2 regions of the Rhizobium sp. 11_C7_N12_5 genome follow, and region 1 is predicted to be linked to the other one. Evidence: predicted binding sites of a transcription regulator. Region 1 holds the regulator's gene; the other holds the start of a gene.
What was found. The regulator LexA, encoded in region 1, represses DNA repair genes until DNA is damaged. The targets are predictions, from matches to a motif close to TGTTCNNNNTGTGTTCNG.

Region 1 (8,128 bases):
GGTTTGCGCCCGAGGAGCCTGCGAGGCGAACCGTCGAGGTCGAAGCGTTCTGCTCGTGGTCGGCATGCAGGATGAAGATACGGTCCATGGCGCGTGCCAGCACCGGATTGACGACATACTCTTCGCAGGGAACGGCAAAGCACATGCGCAGGAAGTTCGATGCGTAATCCAGATCGTTCTTCGGATAAACGAAGGGCTGGCCGATATGGTACTTGTAGGCCATGGCGGCAAGCGTCGGCATCTTGGCGATCATGCGCAGGCTCGCGACCATGCGCTGATGCGGATCGGTGATGTCGGTCGAGTCGTGGTAGAAGGCTGACAGAGCGCCGACGCAGCCGCACATGACGGCCATCGGATGCGCGTCGCGGCGGAAGCCGGTGAAAAAGCGCGACATCTGCTCATGCACCATGGTGTGATGCACGACGCGATAGTCGAAGTCCTTCTTCTGTGCGGCCGTCGGCAGTTCGCCGTAGAGCAGCAGGTAGCATACTTCGAGGAAATCGCCGTGTTCGGCCAGCTGTTCGATCGGATAGCCGCGATGCAGCAGAACGCCTTCGTCGCCATCAATATAGGTGATGCTGGACTCGCACGACGCGGTCGAGGTGAAGCCAGGATCGTAAGTGAAAGTGGAGGTGTTCTTATAAAGGGCACCAATATCAATGACACTCGGGCCGATGGTCCCGGTTTTGACCGGCAGGTCTACCGTCTTCTCACCCCAAGTTAGTTTCGCGCTTTGTTCCGTCATGCTGATCCTCCAAGATTTGGCGGGATTGACGCCATAAAAAGCGCCAAAAGGTTAAGCGACTACCGACTAGCTATATGATCCAGAGCCTAATGCCAAGTTATCCTAATGCCGAATTGTGCATTGCGGTATCAACTTTTGGGCAATGCAGTAGGGCATTTGATCCCCCTGTTCCGGTAAATGGCGCAATTTGGCAGTGGGTGTGCCGATTTTGGTTGAATTCACCGAATGGTGACGGCAAAAATCGCGTCATAGCTGTAGTTTTGCGTGAGGCAGGCAGTGAATGCCTAATTTAGAGGCACCGGAGCAGCAGGAGGATGGCAGGAATCTTCCTGGGCCTGCAGAGCCTCACCATGCCGCCACGCCCCTTGTTTCTCGTGCCAAAGCGGAGCAGCGGGAGCGGACGCAGGATCAGGCGCCGCCGGTCGCGCGTTTCTACCTGGCTGTCAGTCGCATCAGATCCTTTGTTTGGCGCCTGATCGAAGAGGAGGCCGCGCATGGTCGTGCCATCCTGTTTGCGCCGATCTATATGGGCCTCGGCGCGATCTTCTGGTTCAAGGCCGATATCGATCCGCCGCCGCAGACGGTCCTTGCTGCGCTTCTGGTCCTGGCTGGCAGCTTTCTTTTCAGGCGCGAAGCGGGCCGCGTGCTTCGGCATGTCCTCTTCGCCGGCATGCTGGTTTGTCTGGGCATGGCTCTGGCACAGTGGGAAAGCTGGCGGGCATCGACCGTCATGCTCGACTCGGCTGTGACCACGACCGTCACAGGTCGGATCGAAAGGCGAGAATCCTACGATAACGGAGGTTGGCGATACGTCGTCAAAGTCGACAAGACAGAAAAGCCGGCCATTCGCAGACCGCCGGAGCGCGTCACCATTTTCGTGCGCAAACAGGCAGAACCGTTCAACCTCGGCGACCGCATCCAGGGCAAGGCGCGACTGACGCCTCCGGCCGGACCTGCTCTGCCTGATCTCAACGATTTCGCGTTCAGTTCCTATTTCAACGGCATCGGTGCAAACGGCTTTGCCTTTGGAAAGCCGACCCTTCTGTCACCGGCCAGTGATGTTGCGGCGGATTCGGTGTTGGATAAGGCGGATATCTGGCTTGCCGGCCTGCGCAACAGCATAGGCGACAGGATTAGAAGGACCTTGCCCGGTGACACCGGCGCTTTCGCGGCCTCACTTGTCACCGATGAGAGACGCGCGCTTTCGGACGAAACGACCGAAGCGCTGCGAATGGCCGGGCTCACGCATATCATTGCCATTTCCGGCCTCAACATGGCGCTTTCGGCCGGTATCTTCTATATCGGCCTGCGTTATCTGTTCAGCCTGTTTCCCGGCATGGCGCAGGCATGGCCGACCAAGAAGATAGCCGCTTTCGGCGCGCTGGTAACCCTGACGGCTTACTATCTCATTTCCGGCTTTGGCGTGTCGGCCGAACGCGCCTTTATCATGATGGCGATCATGCTGGTTGCCGTGCTCTTCGACCGGCCGTCGATCAGTCTGCGCAACGTTGCGCTCTCGGCAATCGTCATTCTCAGCCTGTCGCCGTCGCAGGTGCTCGGACCGAGCTTCCAGATGTCCTACGCCGCGACGCTGGCGCTGGTATCCGGCTACACGCTTTGGAAACGGCGCCAGCATCGGGAAAATATTCTTTCGCGCTCCAGGCTCCTGAGCCCGTTGCTGTTCGTTACGCGCTTCTTCGGCAGCATATTGTCGACCTCCTTCATTGGCGGCGCGTCGACGGCGATCTTCTCGATCGAGCATTTTCACCGGTTGGCGACATACGGCCTTGCAGCCAATCTCGCTGCGATGCCGATCGTCTCCTTCGTCGTCATGCCGTTTGGCATGGCGGCCATGTTGCTTATGCCATTTGGCCTCGACGGGCCCTTTTGGCAAATCACCGGCGAGGGACTGGAGTTGGTCATCGCTATCGCCAAAACGGTGGCGGGATGGGGCGGCGATATTACCTTCGGCCGCCAGCCCGCCTGGCTTATGCCGACGTTCATCACAGGCTTTCTGCTCATGACGATGTTGCGAACGAGCGTGCGCCATGTGGGCCTGCTGTTGCTGCTTTCTTCCCTCGGCGTGGCAGCATTCGGCTCTGGCGTGCCCAAACCGGATCTTATGATTTCCGAGGATGGTGTTCTGGTTGCCTTGCGACAGGACGACATACTGGCAACAAATCGCGAAAGACCGCAGGCTTTCATTTTCGAACAGTGGCAGAGGGCGCTGGTTGCGAGCGAGCATCAACCTCCGACTATCCTTCCTGTTGACAGCCGCCTTCCCCAGATCAGCAAGACGGATCATCGCCGGCGATTGAGCGTCGAAGAGCAGGGCGCAGTTCGCAAGGCAATGGATGAAGCACTCGACCAGGCCATGCAGGGCAGTTTTGCTTGCCAAAAGGGCGCATGGTGCGTCGCGATGCTTGAAAATGGCGCGATGCTGGTCACCATCGAGGACGCAGCTTACCTGTCGCCGGCCTGCGATACGGCCAATATCGTCGTCACTCCCGTACGACTACGCCTGGATCGCTGCCGCTCCGGCGCCATGCTTTTCACAGGCGCCACATTGCGGCAGACAGGGTCCATTGAGATGGACCTCAGCACCGACAAGCCAAATGTGGTAACTGCGTTCGAAAATCCACAGCGCCCATGGGCTCGGCACAGAACATACGATTGGCGCACAGGCACATTCGGCGCGCCGATCGTCCGAGCATCACCGGTCAGTGATAACGGCGAATGAGGCCAACGAGCTTGCCTTGCACCTTGACGCGATCCGGCCCGAAGATGCGGGTTTCATAAGCGGGATTGGCTGCCTCGAGCGCGATGGAGGCCCCCTTGCGGCGGAAGCGCTTCAACGTCGCTTCCTCGTCGTCGACGAGCGCGACGACGATATCGCCCGGATTGGCAGTCGTTGCATTGCGAATGATGACCGTATCGCCGTCAAAAATGCCGGCATCGATCATTGAATCGCCTCTTACTTCCAGCGCATAGTGCTCGCCCGAGCCGAGCATGTCGGCAGGGACGGTTATGTCGTGGGTATTGTTTTGGATGGCCGAGATCGGAACGCCAGCGGCGATGCGGCCCATGACCGGTACCGAAACAGAACTGTTCTGGTCGTCGTTCGCCACTTTTGGCGGAGCAGGCGGCGCAACTGGCTGGGGTTTGCCGAGGCTGCCTTCGATGACGCTCGGCGAAAAGCCGCGGCGCGGCTGCAGGCTTGGATTATAGGCATCCGGCAGCTTGATGACCTCAAGCGCTCTGGCCCTGTTCGGTAGCCGGCGGATGAACCCTCGTTCCTCCAAAGCCGTGATCAGACGGTGAATACCGGATTTGGATGCAAGATCCAGCGCGTCCTTCATCTCGTCGAAAGATGGTGGCACGCCGGACTCCTTCATCCGTTCGTGAATGAAGAGAAGCAGTTCCTGCTGCTTGCGCGTCAACATCGTCTTGGAACCCCAGAATCGAGAAAAGCGTGAAACAAATCCAGAACGGACACTATATGTTCCATATGTGTTCCGCAAGTACTTAAATTTCGGTAAAGCTTTGCACGGACAGTTAAATATTCGACATCACTGGGTGGACCCGATAAAAGTCTCATATGGTTATATTCGCGCTAACATATCGGAAAACATAAGGAAATGCTGTTTAGTCCTTCATTGGGCGCATGCAGCCTACCTTGAGTAGCTGACGCATGGATGAAAGCCATTTTCACGACATGCGAATCCGGTACCGATCAAAGAATCAGCCGCGTGATCTGGCGTCTTCGACAGGACATGCGGTGTCTTGCGCCTCTATCGTCTTGCTTTCATCTTGAATTGGAGGATGGATGGGCGCAAACCTGCGGGCGCAGGAAAATAGGAGACATCATGACTTTGTCGCCGCATCCGCTGGATCATCTCGTATTGCCGACCGTCAATCTCGCTTTGGCGCGCGAGCGGCTCGGCAAGCTCGGTTTCACCGTCGCTCCCGACGCCCGGCATCCGTTCGGCACCGAGAATGCCTGTGTCTTCTTTGCGGACAAGACCTATCTTGAACCGCTGGCAGTGGCATCCCCCGAGCAATGTGAGGAGAGCGTCGGCGCGGGGAATGTCTTCGTTGCGCGCGATCAGGCCTACCGCTTCCGGCTCGGTGAAGACGGCTTTTCAGCCGTGGTGTTCGGCTCGGAGGATGCTGTCGCCGATGACGAGCGCTTTCGGGTAAGCGCCATCTCGGCGGGACGCATGCTGGATTTCTCGCGTCCCATGAAAATGCCGGATGGAACGGAGACCGTCGCCGGTTTTCGTCTCGCTTTCGCCGCCGATCTGCGTGCGCCGGATTTTCTGGCCTTCTGCTGCCAGCGCATCAATCCGCTGCCGGCCGATCGCAGCGTGCTGGAGCGCCATGAAAACGGCGTCACCGGCATTGCGCGGGTGGCGATATCGACACCCACCCCGGCCGCATTCCGCACTTTCTTCGAAGCGATCGTCGGTGAACCCTGGATATCGGAACATTCTTTCGGTCTGACGATCAGGGCGGCCAATGCCGATATCGAGCTCCTGACGCCGGCAGGCATGGAAGCGTTTTACGATTTGCCTGTTCACTCGGACGATCCCGGCTTGCAGGCGCGCGCAATCCTTTTCAAAACACGCGATCTTTCCGTGACATCGTCGCATTTCGCTGCTAACGGCGTCACCTACACGCGTAAGAACAATCGTATATTGACAAGGCTGGCCCCCGGACCGGGCGCCCTGTTCGCCTTCGAGGAGATAGCATGAGCACGAATTCTGAAGTGATCGTCGGCGAGGGAGCCTCCAAGGTTCTGTTTTCCAACACCGCCAAGCTGTCGCTTATTGCTGGTCCGTGTCAGATGGAAAGCCGCGAGCATGCTTTTATGGTTGCTGGCGCCCTGAAGGAACTCTGCGGCAAGCTTGGCATCGGCCTTGTCTACAAATCCTCCTATGACAAGGCGAACCGGACTTCGCTCTCCGGCAAGCGCGGAATCGGCCTTGAAAAATCCATGGAAGTCTTTGCCGATCTGAAAAAGGAATACGGTTTTCCGGTCTTGACCGACATTCACACGGAAGAGCAGTGTGCTATCGTCGCAAAGACGGTCGATATCCTGCAGATCCCGGCCTTCCTGTCGCGCCAGACAGACCTGCTGGTTGCCGCCGCCAAGACCGGCCGCGTCGTCAACGTCAAGAAGGGACAGTTTCTGGCTCCCTGGGACATGAAGAACGTGCTTGCCAAGCTGAACGACAGCGGTAACCCGAACATTCTTCTGTGCGAGCGCGGCGCCTCCTTCGGCTACAATACACTGGTCTCCGACATGCGCTCGCTGCCGATCATGGCGGCGATGGGCGCGCCGGTGATTTTCGATGCGACCCATTCCGTGCAGCAGCCCGGCGGGCAGGGCGGTTCGACGGGCGGCGATCGCCGATTCGTCGAGACGCTGGCGCGCGCCGCCGTCGCCGTTGGCGTCGCCGGCGTTTTCGTCGAGACGCATGAAGATCCGGACAATGCGCCGTCGGACGGCCCGAACATGGTCTATCTGAAGGATATGCCGCGGCTTCTTGAGAAGCTGCTTGCCTTCGACGCCATCGCCAAGGCTTGAGAAATATCAGGCATTCAACAGGCTGACATGTATTTGCGTTACGGGGCCTGCAGGAGTGCGAAATCGGGGTGCGGAGCGGCATTGTAATTTCCGCGTCTTCGATTAAGACCATTTCAATCGATTTATAAACCAGCGAGCAGGAAGCTATCATGACCGCAATCACCGACATTATCGCCCGCGAGATTCTCGACAGCCGTGGCAATCCGACTGTCGAAGTCGATGTCTACCTCGAAGATGGCAGCATGGGCCGCGCGGCGGTTCCGTCGGGTGCGTCGACCGGCGCGCATGAAGCCGTCGAGCTTCGCGACGGCGGCAAGCGCTATCATGGCAAGGGCGTGGAGAAGGCTGTCGAAGCCGTCAATACCGAGATATTCGACGCGATCGGCGGCATGGACGCTGAAAATCAGATCCAGATCGACGACATCATGATCGAGCTTGACGGCACGCCGAACAAGTCCCGCATCGGCGCCAATGCCATCCTCGGCGTATCGCTCGCCGCCGCCAAGGCAGCTGCCCAGAGTGCAAACCTGCCGCTGTATCGCTATGTCGGCGGCGCTCACGCTCGCCTGCTCCCGGTTCCGATGATGAACATCATCAACGGCGGCGCCCATGCCGACAATCCGATCGATTTCCAGGAATTCATGATCCTGCCGCTCGGCGCAGACACTTTCCGCGATGCCGTGCGCATGGGCTCGGAAGTATTCCACGTCCTCAAGAAGGAACTGGCTTCCCAGGGCCACAACACGAACGTCGGTGACGAAGGTGGCTTTGCGCCTGGCCTCTCCAGCGCCCCTGCCGCTCTCGACTTCATCATGAAGTCGATCGAAAAAGCCGGCTACAAGCCGGGCGAAGAAATCGCTCTTGGCCTTGATTGCGCTTCGACCGAGTTCTTCAAGGACGGCAAGTACGTGCTCGAAGGCGAAGGCCGCACGCTGGAATCCGGCGCCATGGCCGAATATCTCGCTGAACTCGCCGCCAACTACCCGATCGTTTCGATCGAAGACGGCATGGCCGAGGACGACTGGGAAGGCTGGAAGACGCTCACCGACCTGATCGGCAAGAAGACGCAGCTCGTCGGCGACGACCTGTTCGTCACCAACTCCGCTCGTCTGCGCGATGGCATCCGCATGGGCGTCGCCAACTCGATCCTCGTCAAGGTCAACCAGATCGGCACGTTGACGGAAACGCTCGACGCTGTCGAAACCGCGCACAAGGCCAACTACACGGCCGTCATGTCGCACCGCTCCGGTGAAACCGAGGACTCGACCATCGCCGATCTCGCGGTTGCCACCAACTGCGGTCAGATCAAGACCGGCTCGCTGTCGCGCTCCGATCGTCTTGCCAAGTACAACCAGCTCATCCGCATCGAAGAAGGTCTCGGCCCGCAGGCGAAGTATGCCGGCCGCTCCATTCTTCGTGGCTGAGCCTGACCGGCAGGATCCGTGGGGTTTTGCTGTTCATATTCGCTGATCTTGAACCGCGCCCTCGGGCGCGGTTTTTTGTTGGGCGCGCGGTAGAGTCAACGGACGGTTAATCTCTCACGGCTAAAGTTGCTCTAGGTGTTTGATTTGACGTGATCTTATCCGCAGCCGCAATGCTTCCGTCGCATCGTCTGAGGTTTGAGATTGCCTACGGCAGGGCGTTTCGAGCGAGTATGTGGACAAAATATCATAAGAAGAGAAGGTTCGGCCGTTTCGTCCTTCCCGCCGTCACGGTCGCTTTTGTGAGCTACTTCGGCTATCACTGTGTGCACGGCGACTACGGCCTGAAGGCGACCGAGGTTTTCGAGCGGC
Region 2 (8,128 bases), 2.5 Mb from region 1:
CAGGCCTTATGCCTATCATGAGCACAATGCCGATGAAGCAGGGCCGCGTCTGCTGCAGGCGCTGGAGGCCGGCCGTTCAGTGGCGCTGGTCTCCGACGCCGGCACACCGCTCGTCTCCGATCCCGGCTATAGGCTGGCCCGGCAAGCCATCGAGGCGGGATACAAGGTCGTTCCGATTCCGGGCGCCTCGGCGCCGCTGGCGGCTCTCGTCGGCTCCGGCCTGCCCAACGATGCCTTCTTTTTTGCCGGCTTTCTGCCAGCGAAAGACAAGGGCAAGAGGGACCGGCTGGCGGAGCTTGCGGGCATCCCCGCGACCCTCATCTTCTTTGAATCGCCGCATCGTATCGCCGCCACGCTTGCCGCCGCCGCCGATGTGCTCGGGGCCGAACGCCCAGCCGCCGTCTGCCGGGAGCTCACCAAGACCTTCGAGGAATTCCGCCGCGGGTCGCTCGCCGACCTCGCCGCCTTTTACGACAAGGTCGACAACGTCAAGGGCGAAATCGTCTGGCTCGTCGGCCCGCCGGCGGAGAGCGTGACGGCCGAGGCTGATGTCGATGCCATCCTTGCCGACCTCGCGGGAACAATGCCGACGGCGAAGGCCGCAGCGGAAGCCGCCCGGCTGACCGGCCTGCCGCGCAAGGAGCTTTATCAACGGCTTCTCGACATGAAGGGGCCGCATGGGTGAGCCGGGCGAAAGGCTGAAACGGCGAAAAGCCTGGCGCCGCGGCCATGTGGCCGAATATCTGGCGGCGGCCTTTCTGCTCTTCAAAGGTTATCGCATCCTGGCCGTCCGTCATCGCACCAAGCTCGGAGAGATAGACATCGTGGCCCGCAAGGGCGATCTCGCCGTCTTCGTCGAGGTCAAGTCCAGGCGAGGCGCGCAGGAGGCGATCGACGCCGTTTCCTTCTCTTCGCAAAAGCGCATCCGCGCCGCCAGCGACCTCTGGCTGGCGCGGCAACCGGATTTCGCCCGTCTGTCGCAACGCTACGACATCGTCGCCATGCTGCCCGGACGCTGGCCGCGGCATTTTCCGGATGCCTTTTGAGGACAGCGTTACAGGAACGTCACAAAATCAGCCTATTGGCGGGCGAAACGCGTTCGCGATCTTTTCGGCGGCGCTCTTCATCTCGTTTCGACAGGCTTCCCCATGATCCGCAGCACCGTTTCCGCTTTCTCCGTTCCTTCGCAAGAGGAGCGCAAAAGCTTCATCTCGCTCGAAAAGACGCCGGCCGTTCACGCTGCTGTCCTGGCATCGCTTGCCTGCATGAACACGGTGCGGATCGGCGGCGCCACGGCGAAGACTGGCGCTTTGTCCTTCCCCTTCACCGTCGCGGCCTGGAACCTCGAACGTTGCCTTTTTCCGGAGGAAGCCGCGGCCAAGCTGCGGACGACTGAAGCGCCGCTGGTGCTGCTTTCGGAGATGGACTACGGCATGGCCCGCACCGAGCAGCGTGACCCGACCGCCGTCATCGCCGGCGAACTTGCCATGAACTACGCCCATGGCGTCGAATTCCTGGAACTCAGTCTCGGCTCGGAAATCGAGCGTTCCTACTGCCGTGACGACTTCAACGAAAAGGGCTTTCACGGCAATGCTTTGATGGCTTCCGTTGCCCTCACGGATGCTTTCCTCTTCCGGTTGCCGGGTGAAGCCGTCTGGTTCAATGACGACAATGAGCAGCCGCGTGTCGGCGATCGCTGCGCCGTCGGCGCGATCGTCGAAACCGAGGCCGGCCCTTTCGTCGCCGTTTCGGTCCATCTCGAAAGTGTGGCAACTGCTGCCTATCGCGAGCGGCAGACGGCGGCGCTGATCGACGCCGTCGAGGCCTTCGCGCCCGGCCTTCCGATCCTGATCGGCGGCGATCTCAACACCGGCAATCATACCGGCGGCGACTTCTCGACCGATACTCTCTTCGCGATGGCGGAGAGCCGCGGCTTCGAATGCCATGGCGGCCCGCTCGATCAGACAAGCACGCGCCCAAGCCTTATCACCCGCTTTCCCGATCGCGCCATGAAGCTCGACTGGTTCCTGAGCCGGGGCCTGAAGATCAGCGAAAGCCATCTCGTTTCCTCGCTGAACGAGGACGGCAAGCCGCTTTCCGATCATGACATGATCGTCTGCACCATCGAGGGTTTTGTTGCCTGATCGTTGCAACTGTTAAAATGCGAGGTTTTTCCTGAACCGCGCCGTTACCTCTTCCATGCCATGAAGGTCGTGACGCGCATGGAATTGGGGGATTGCATGGTCTTGAAATTGATGTTGGCAAGCATGGCCGCATTCGCGGTTCGTGCCGCTCCGGTGGTGGCATTGCCACAATCGAAGAACTTCGTGGCCGGTTCTGCCGGTGAGATGGAAATGAAACCGGCGCCGATCGAACCGTCCTGGATTGTGGCCGGCGCGCCGGTCGCCCGCATTGCCGAGCATTCGCGCGGGCAGGACGATGCCGCGTTGACGGCGCTGTGGGATTGCACGGCGGGCGAGTTTCGCTGGTACTTCGGCTGGGACGAAACGGTGATGATCCTCGAAGGCGAGGTGCATATCACCACGGAGGACGGCGTCGAACGCACGCTCAATGCCGGAGACGTGGCTTATTTTGCCGGCGGCACATGGGCGACGTGGCGCATCGATCGCTATCTGCGCAAGGTGGCCTTCTGCCGCAAGCCGTTCCCGAAGCCGTTGACCATGGCCTATCGCCTGCGCAATCTCGTCAGGCAGGGCGGCACCCAGGGTCTCGCGGCCTGAGCGCGGCGAGCCTCTGCGGAAGCTCTTGAATAGCCGTTGCGTTTGAAGGCGGGCCGACCTACATCTGTCCGCGAATTCGAGCGAGGGCTGACTATGGCGAAGATTAGGAATGTCGCGGTCCAGATGGACCATGTCCGGGGCATCAACATTGCGGGCGATTCGACCTTCGCCATGAGCCTCGAGGCCCAGAACCGCGGCTACAAACTTTTCCATTATACGCCGGAACAGCTGAGCATGCGCGACGGCAAGGTCTATGCCTCCGTCGAGCCGATGATCCTGCGTGACGTCAAGGGCGATCATTTCGAGCTTGGCGAGCCGGAACGTGTCGATCTCTCAACCATGGATGTGGTGTTGCTTCGCCAGGATCCGCCCTTCGACATGGCCTACATCACCTCGACGCATCTCTTGGAGCGCATCCATCCGAAGACCCTCGTCGTCAACGATCCCGCCTGGGTGCGCAACTCGCCGGAAAAGATTTTCGTCACCGAATTCGCCGATCTGATGCCGAAGACGCTGATCACCCGCGATGCCGGCGAAATCCGCCGCTTTCGCGAGGAGATGGGCGATATCATCCTGAAGCCGCTTTACGGCAATGGCGGCGCCGGCGTTTTCCACTCGACGCGCGACGACCGCAATTTGTCATCTCTGCTTGAAATGTTCGGCCAGCTCTTCCGCGAGCCCTTCATCGCCCAGCAATACCTGCCTGACGTGCGCAAGGGCGACAAGCGCATTATCCTCGTCGACGGCGAGCCTGTCGGCGCGATCAACCGCGTGCCGGCCGAACATGACAGCCGCTCCAACATGCACGTCGGCGGTCGCGCCGAGGCCACCGAGCTGACGGCGCGCGAACAGGAAATCTGCGCCCGCATCGGTCCGGCGCTGAAGGCCCGCGGCTTCCTGCTCGTCGGCATCGATGTCATCGGCGACTATATGACCGAGATCAACGTCACCTCGCCAACAGGCATCCGCGAAGTGAAGCGTTTCGGCGGCGTCGATATCGCCAGCCTGCTCTGGGACGCGATCGAATCCAAACGGGCCTGATCGGCGGATCTGTCCACTCATTCCAGCCCATGACCTGAGAAGCCGGCGCTTGGTCTCCGGCCGATTTATGATGTCTATGTTCATTTATTGTTCTTGTTTCATTCCCTGTCTTGTGCCAGATTGCAACCCGTGGTTTGCTGCGTGGGGCAAATAGCGGCAAACGAGTCCGATGACAGGGGGCAGGGCATGGTGGCGCGCGTCAGTACGGTTGCGTTTCAGGGTATCGAGGGCGTGCCCGTCGAGGTTCAAGTGATGATCGCGCCGGGCAAGGTGCTGATGCACATCGTCGGCCTGCCTGACAAGGCGGTGGCCGAAAGCCGCGAACGGGTCCAGGCCGCACTCCACGCCTCCGGCCTGGCGCTGCCGCCGAAGAAGGTGACGGTCAACCTTGCGCCGGCAGACCTGCCGAAAGAAGGCAGTCACTTCGATCTTGCCATCGCTCTCGGCCTGATGGCAGCCCTTGGCGCAATCCCGGCCGATGCCTTGTCCTCCTATGCGGTCATCGGCGAGCTCAACCTCGATGGCACGATTGCTCCCGTCGCGGGCGCCTTACCGGCGGCCATCGCCGCCAATGCCGTGGGCAAGGGGCTGATCTGCCCCGCCGAGAGCGGGCCGGAAGCCGCCTGGGCGGGCAAGGAGATCGATATTCTCGCGCCCCGCAGCCTGATCGCGCTCGCCAATCATTTCCGCGGCACACAGGTCCTGTCCCGCCCGGAGCCGTCGATCCGCGCCGCCGCCGCCAATCTGCCCGATCTTGCCGACATCAAGGGGCAGGAGAGCGCCAAGCGGGCGCTGGAAGTGGCGGCAGCAGGCGGCCACAATCTGCTTTTCGTTGGCCCGCCCGGTTCCGGCAAGTCGATGCTCGCCTCGCGCCTGCCGTCGATATTACCGCCATTGTCGACGGCGGAACTGCTCGAAGTGTCGATGATCCATTCCGTCGCAGGCCAGCTTTCGGGCGGCAAGCTCTCCGACCGGCGGCCCTATCGCGCGCCGCATCATTCCGCCACCATGGCAGCGCTCGTCGGCGGTGGTCTTCGCGCCAAGCCCGGCGAGGCCTCGCTCGCCCATCACGGCATTCTCTTTCTCGATGAGCTGCCGGAGTTCTCGCCGCAGGCGCTCGATGCATTGCGCCAGCCGCTGGAGACCGGCGAATGCGTCATTGCCCGCGCGAACCATCGCGTTTCCTACCCCGCCGCCATCCAGCTCGTCGCGGCGATGAACCCTTGCCGATGCGGCATGGCCGGCGAACCGGGCCACACCTGCGCCCGCGGGCCGCGCTGCGTGAGCGATTATCAGGGACGCATTTCCGGCCCCTTGCTTGATCGCATCGATATTCGCATCGACGTGCCCGCCGTTTCCGCCGCCGATCTGATCCGGCCGACGACGGCGGAAAAGAGCGCCGATGTTGCGTTGCGTGTTGCTCGCGCCCGGGAGCGGCAGCGAGAGCGTTTCGAGAGCGCCGGCATGAAGGGGATCGTCACCAATGCCCGCTGCTCGACCGCGATGATCGAAACCATCGCCGAGCCGGATGCCGCCGGTCTGCAATTGCTGCGGGATGCGGCGGAGAAGATGAAGTTTTCGGCTCGCGGCTATCACCGCATCCTCAAGGTGGCGCGCACGCTCGCCGATCTCGACGACAAGCCGACCGTCGGGCGCATTCATCTGGCCGAAGCCATCTCCTATCGCATTGCTGGCGAGCGGCTGACCGCGGCTGCGTGAAACCCGCAAGGACCAGAAATGACAAAGGGCGCTGCGGCGCCCTCTGAATGCTTGGCAAGGGGGTAGGTCTTGTCAGCCGCCCAGACCCTCGAACAGCGCCGTCGACAGATAGCGTTCGGCGAAGGAGGGTATGATGACGACGATGGTCTTGCCTTCGGTTTCCGGGCGCTGGCCGACCTTGATGGCCGCTGTCAGCGCAGCACCCGAGGAGATACCGACCGGCACGCCTTCGAGCTTCGCCACGAGCCGGGCCAGCTGGAAAGCCTCGTCATTGGTGACGGTGACCACCTCGTCATAGACATGGGTGTCGAGGATCTTCGGCGCGAAGCCGGCGCCGATGCCCTGGATCTTGTGTGGGCCGGGATTGCCGCCCGAAAGAACCGGTGAATCCGCCGGCTCGACAGCGATGACCTTGACGTCAGGATTGCGGGCCTTCAGCACCTGGCCGACGCCGGTGATCGTGCCGCCAGTCCCGATGCCCGACACGAAGATATCCACCTTGCCCTCTGTGTCGTTCCAGATTTCCTCGGCCGTCGTCTTGCGATGGATTTCCGGATTGGCCGGGTTTTCGAACTGCTGCGGAATGATGGCGTCCGGCAGCGTTGCGGCCAGTTCCTCCGCCTTGGCGATGGCGCCCTTCATGCCTTTCGGCCCTTCGGTCAGCACCAGTTCGGCGCCGAGCAGCGCCAGCATCTTGCGGCGTTCGATCGACATGGTCTCCGGCATGGTGAGGATCAGCTTGTAGCCCTTGGCGGCGGCGGCGAAGGCGAGCGCGATGCCGGTATTGCCTGACGTCGGTTCGATCAGCACGGTCCTGCCGGGGGCGATCTTGCCCTGGCTTTCCAGGCTCTCGATCATGGCAACGCCGATGCGGTCCTTCACGGAGGCGATCGGATTGAAGAATTCGAGCTTTGCCAGGAGGTTGGCCTTGACGCCCTTCTCCCTCGCCAGCTTGTCGAGACGGACGATCGGCGTATCGCCGATGGTCTCGGTGATCGAGGCGTAGACGCGGCCGCGGCCTGGTTTGCGGGTGTCGGACATGGGTAGCTCTCCCTATATTTGAATTGTGGAGTGACAATAGGATCAAACGCCTGCGGAAACCAGAGTGCGCTCATTCTCCCGGCTTGTCGCCCGTGAGAAAAGAATCTCTCAAGAGGCCTGTTCAGAGAAGGTTTTTTCAGGCCGCGCGGGCGGCGATAAAGGCGGCCGTGCCGGCGAGAATGCTGGCGGCGACCCTGTTCAATATCCGCAGGGCTCTCGGCTTCTTCAGAAAGGTTCGAGCCCGCGAGGCAAGCAGCATGTAGGGCACGAGGACGATCAGAAGAACGACGAAGGTTGCAGCCAGCAGCATGGCATATTCACGCAGGCCGATATTGCCGATGTCGATGAGCGTCGGCACGAGCGCGACATAGAAGAGCATGGTCTTCGGGTTGCCGAGCGTCACCAGCAAGCCCGAGAGAAAGGCCATGCCGGCGCCGTTCGATTTCTTCGCCACGACATCGGTCGACAGCAGACCGGCGGTCCAGAGCTTCCAGGCGATATAGCCGAGATAGAGGGCGCCGGCGATCTTGATGACGAGAAAGACCTCGGTAAAGGTCTGCGCCACGAAGGCAAGGCCAAGGACGACTGCCGTCAGGTAGATGGTGTCGCCGAGCACGAGGCCAAGGCCCATGAAGAAGGTCTCGCGGAAGCCGGAGCCGAGCGCGCGGGCCACGATCGCCGTAATGCCCGGGCCGGGAATTGCCGCGGCGATGAAGAGAGCGCCGCAATAGGCGAGCAGGGATGCAAGCGTCATGGCAATTTCCTCCTCAGATGGTGCTTGCTCTATCGCACCACCTTTGCGTTTTCAAGCGATTGCGCTGATGCTGCGAACAGATTACCAAGGAGTTAACGGCGCGTCGAAACCGCTTTGCCCAAGGATATCATGTCTTCTGCATTGCTCCTGATCGATCTTCAGAATTCCATCCTGACCGGCCTCGGCAAGCCGGGCCGGCAGCCGGCGATCGATGCGGCACTGGAGGCGGTCGTCGCAAAGCTTGCGGCGCTGAAGCACAGGGCGCGTGCCGCCGGCATCCCGGCCTTCATCGTCCAGCATGATGGCGGTCCGGGTCATCGCCTGGTCAAGCGCAGCGAAGGCTGGCAATTGCGCCGGGAAATCGCCCCCGAGGCCGGCGATGTGGTGGTGCACAAGGCGAGCTGCGATTCCTTCTTCGAAACCGATCTCGAGACGAAGTTGCGGGCCCGAGGCGTTACCCGTCTTTTCCTCGGCGGCTGCATGACGCAATTCTGCGTGGACACGACAGCGCGCCGCGCCGTTTCTCTCGGCTTCGACGTCTCGCTGATCTCGGATGGTCACACCACTGCTGACATGGGCAAGCTGGCATTCGAAGAGATTGTCTCCCATCACAATATGCTGCTTGACGGCTTCGATGCCGGGCCGCATGAAATCAACTTGATCGCGTCTAGCGAAATTCTCTTCTGAATTCCTTCGTCCCGCCGCCGGAGCTCCCCGATGCCGCATCTGACCAGCATGATCGCCTTTGCCTTGATCGCTCTCGGCATGGTTTTGACCCCCGGGCCGAATATGATCTATCTGGTGTCGCGATCGATCTCGCAGGGGCCGGCGG

Region 2: the regulator LexA is predicted to act here: its motif matches at 3,860-3,877, upstream of AB8B29_RS18960 (YifB family Mg chelatase-like AAA ATPase).

What each region holds. Positions count from the first base shown of each region.
Region 1 covers NZ_JBPWPY010000001.1:1,336,166-1,344,293, forward strand. Annotated here, with positions in the region: gene gltA (citrate synthase) at 1-745, opposite strand, end outside; gene AB8B29_RS06690 (ComEC/Rec2 family competence protein) at 1,026-3,485, shown strand; gene lexA (transcriptional repressor LexA) at 3,466-4,188, opposite strand; gene AB8B29_RS06700 (VOC family protein) at 4,612-5,499, shown strand; gene kdsA (3-deoxy-8-phosphooctulonate synthase) at 5,496-6,335, shown strand; gene eno (phosphopyruvate hydratase) at 6,485-7,759, shown strand; gene AB8B29_RS06715 (FtsB family cell division protein) at 7,990-8,128, shown strand, end outside.
Region 2 covers NZ_JBPWPY010000001.1:3,870,127-3,878,254, forward strand. Annotated here, with positions in the region: gene rsmI (16S rRNA (cytidine(1402)-2'-O)-methyltransferase) at 1-685, shown strand, start outside; gene AB8B29_RS18940 (YraN family protein) at 678-1,046, shown strand; gene AB8B29_RS18945 (endonuclease/exonuclease/phosphatase family protein) at 1,149-2,144, shown strand; gene AB8B29_RS18950 (cupin domain-containing protein) at 2,241-2,741, shown strand; gene gshB (glutathione synthase) at 2,835-3,782, shown strand; gene AB8B29_RS18960 (YifB family Mg chelatase-like AAA ATPase) at 3,969-5,501, shown strand; gene cysK (cysteine synthase A) at 5,574-6,542, opposite strand; gene AB8B29_RS18970 (LysE family translocator) at 6,679-7,296, opposite strand; gene AB8B29_RS18975 (cysteine hydrolase family protein) at 7,426-7,983, shown strand; gene AB8B29_RS18980 (LysE family translocator) at 8,014-8,128, shown strand, end outside.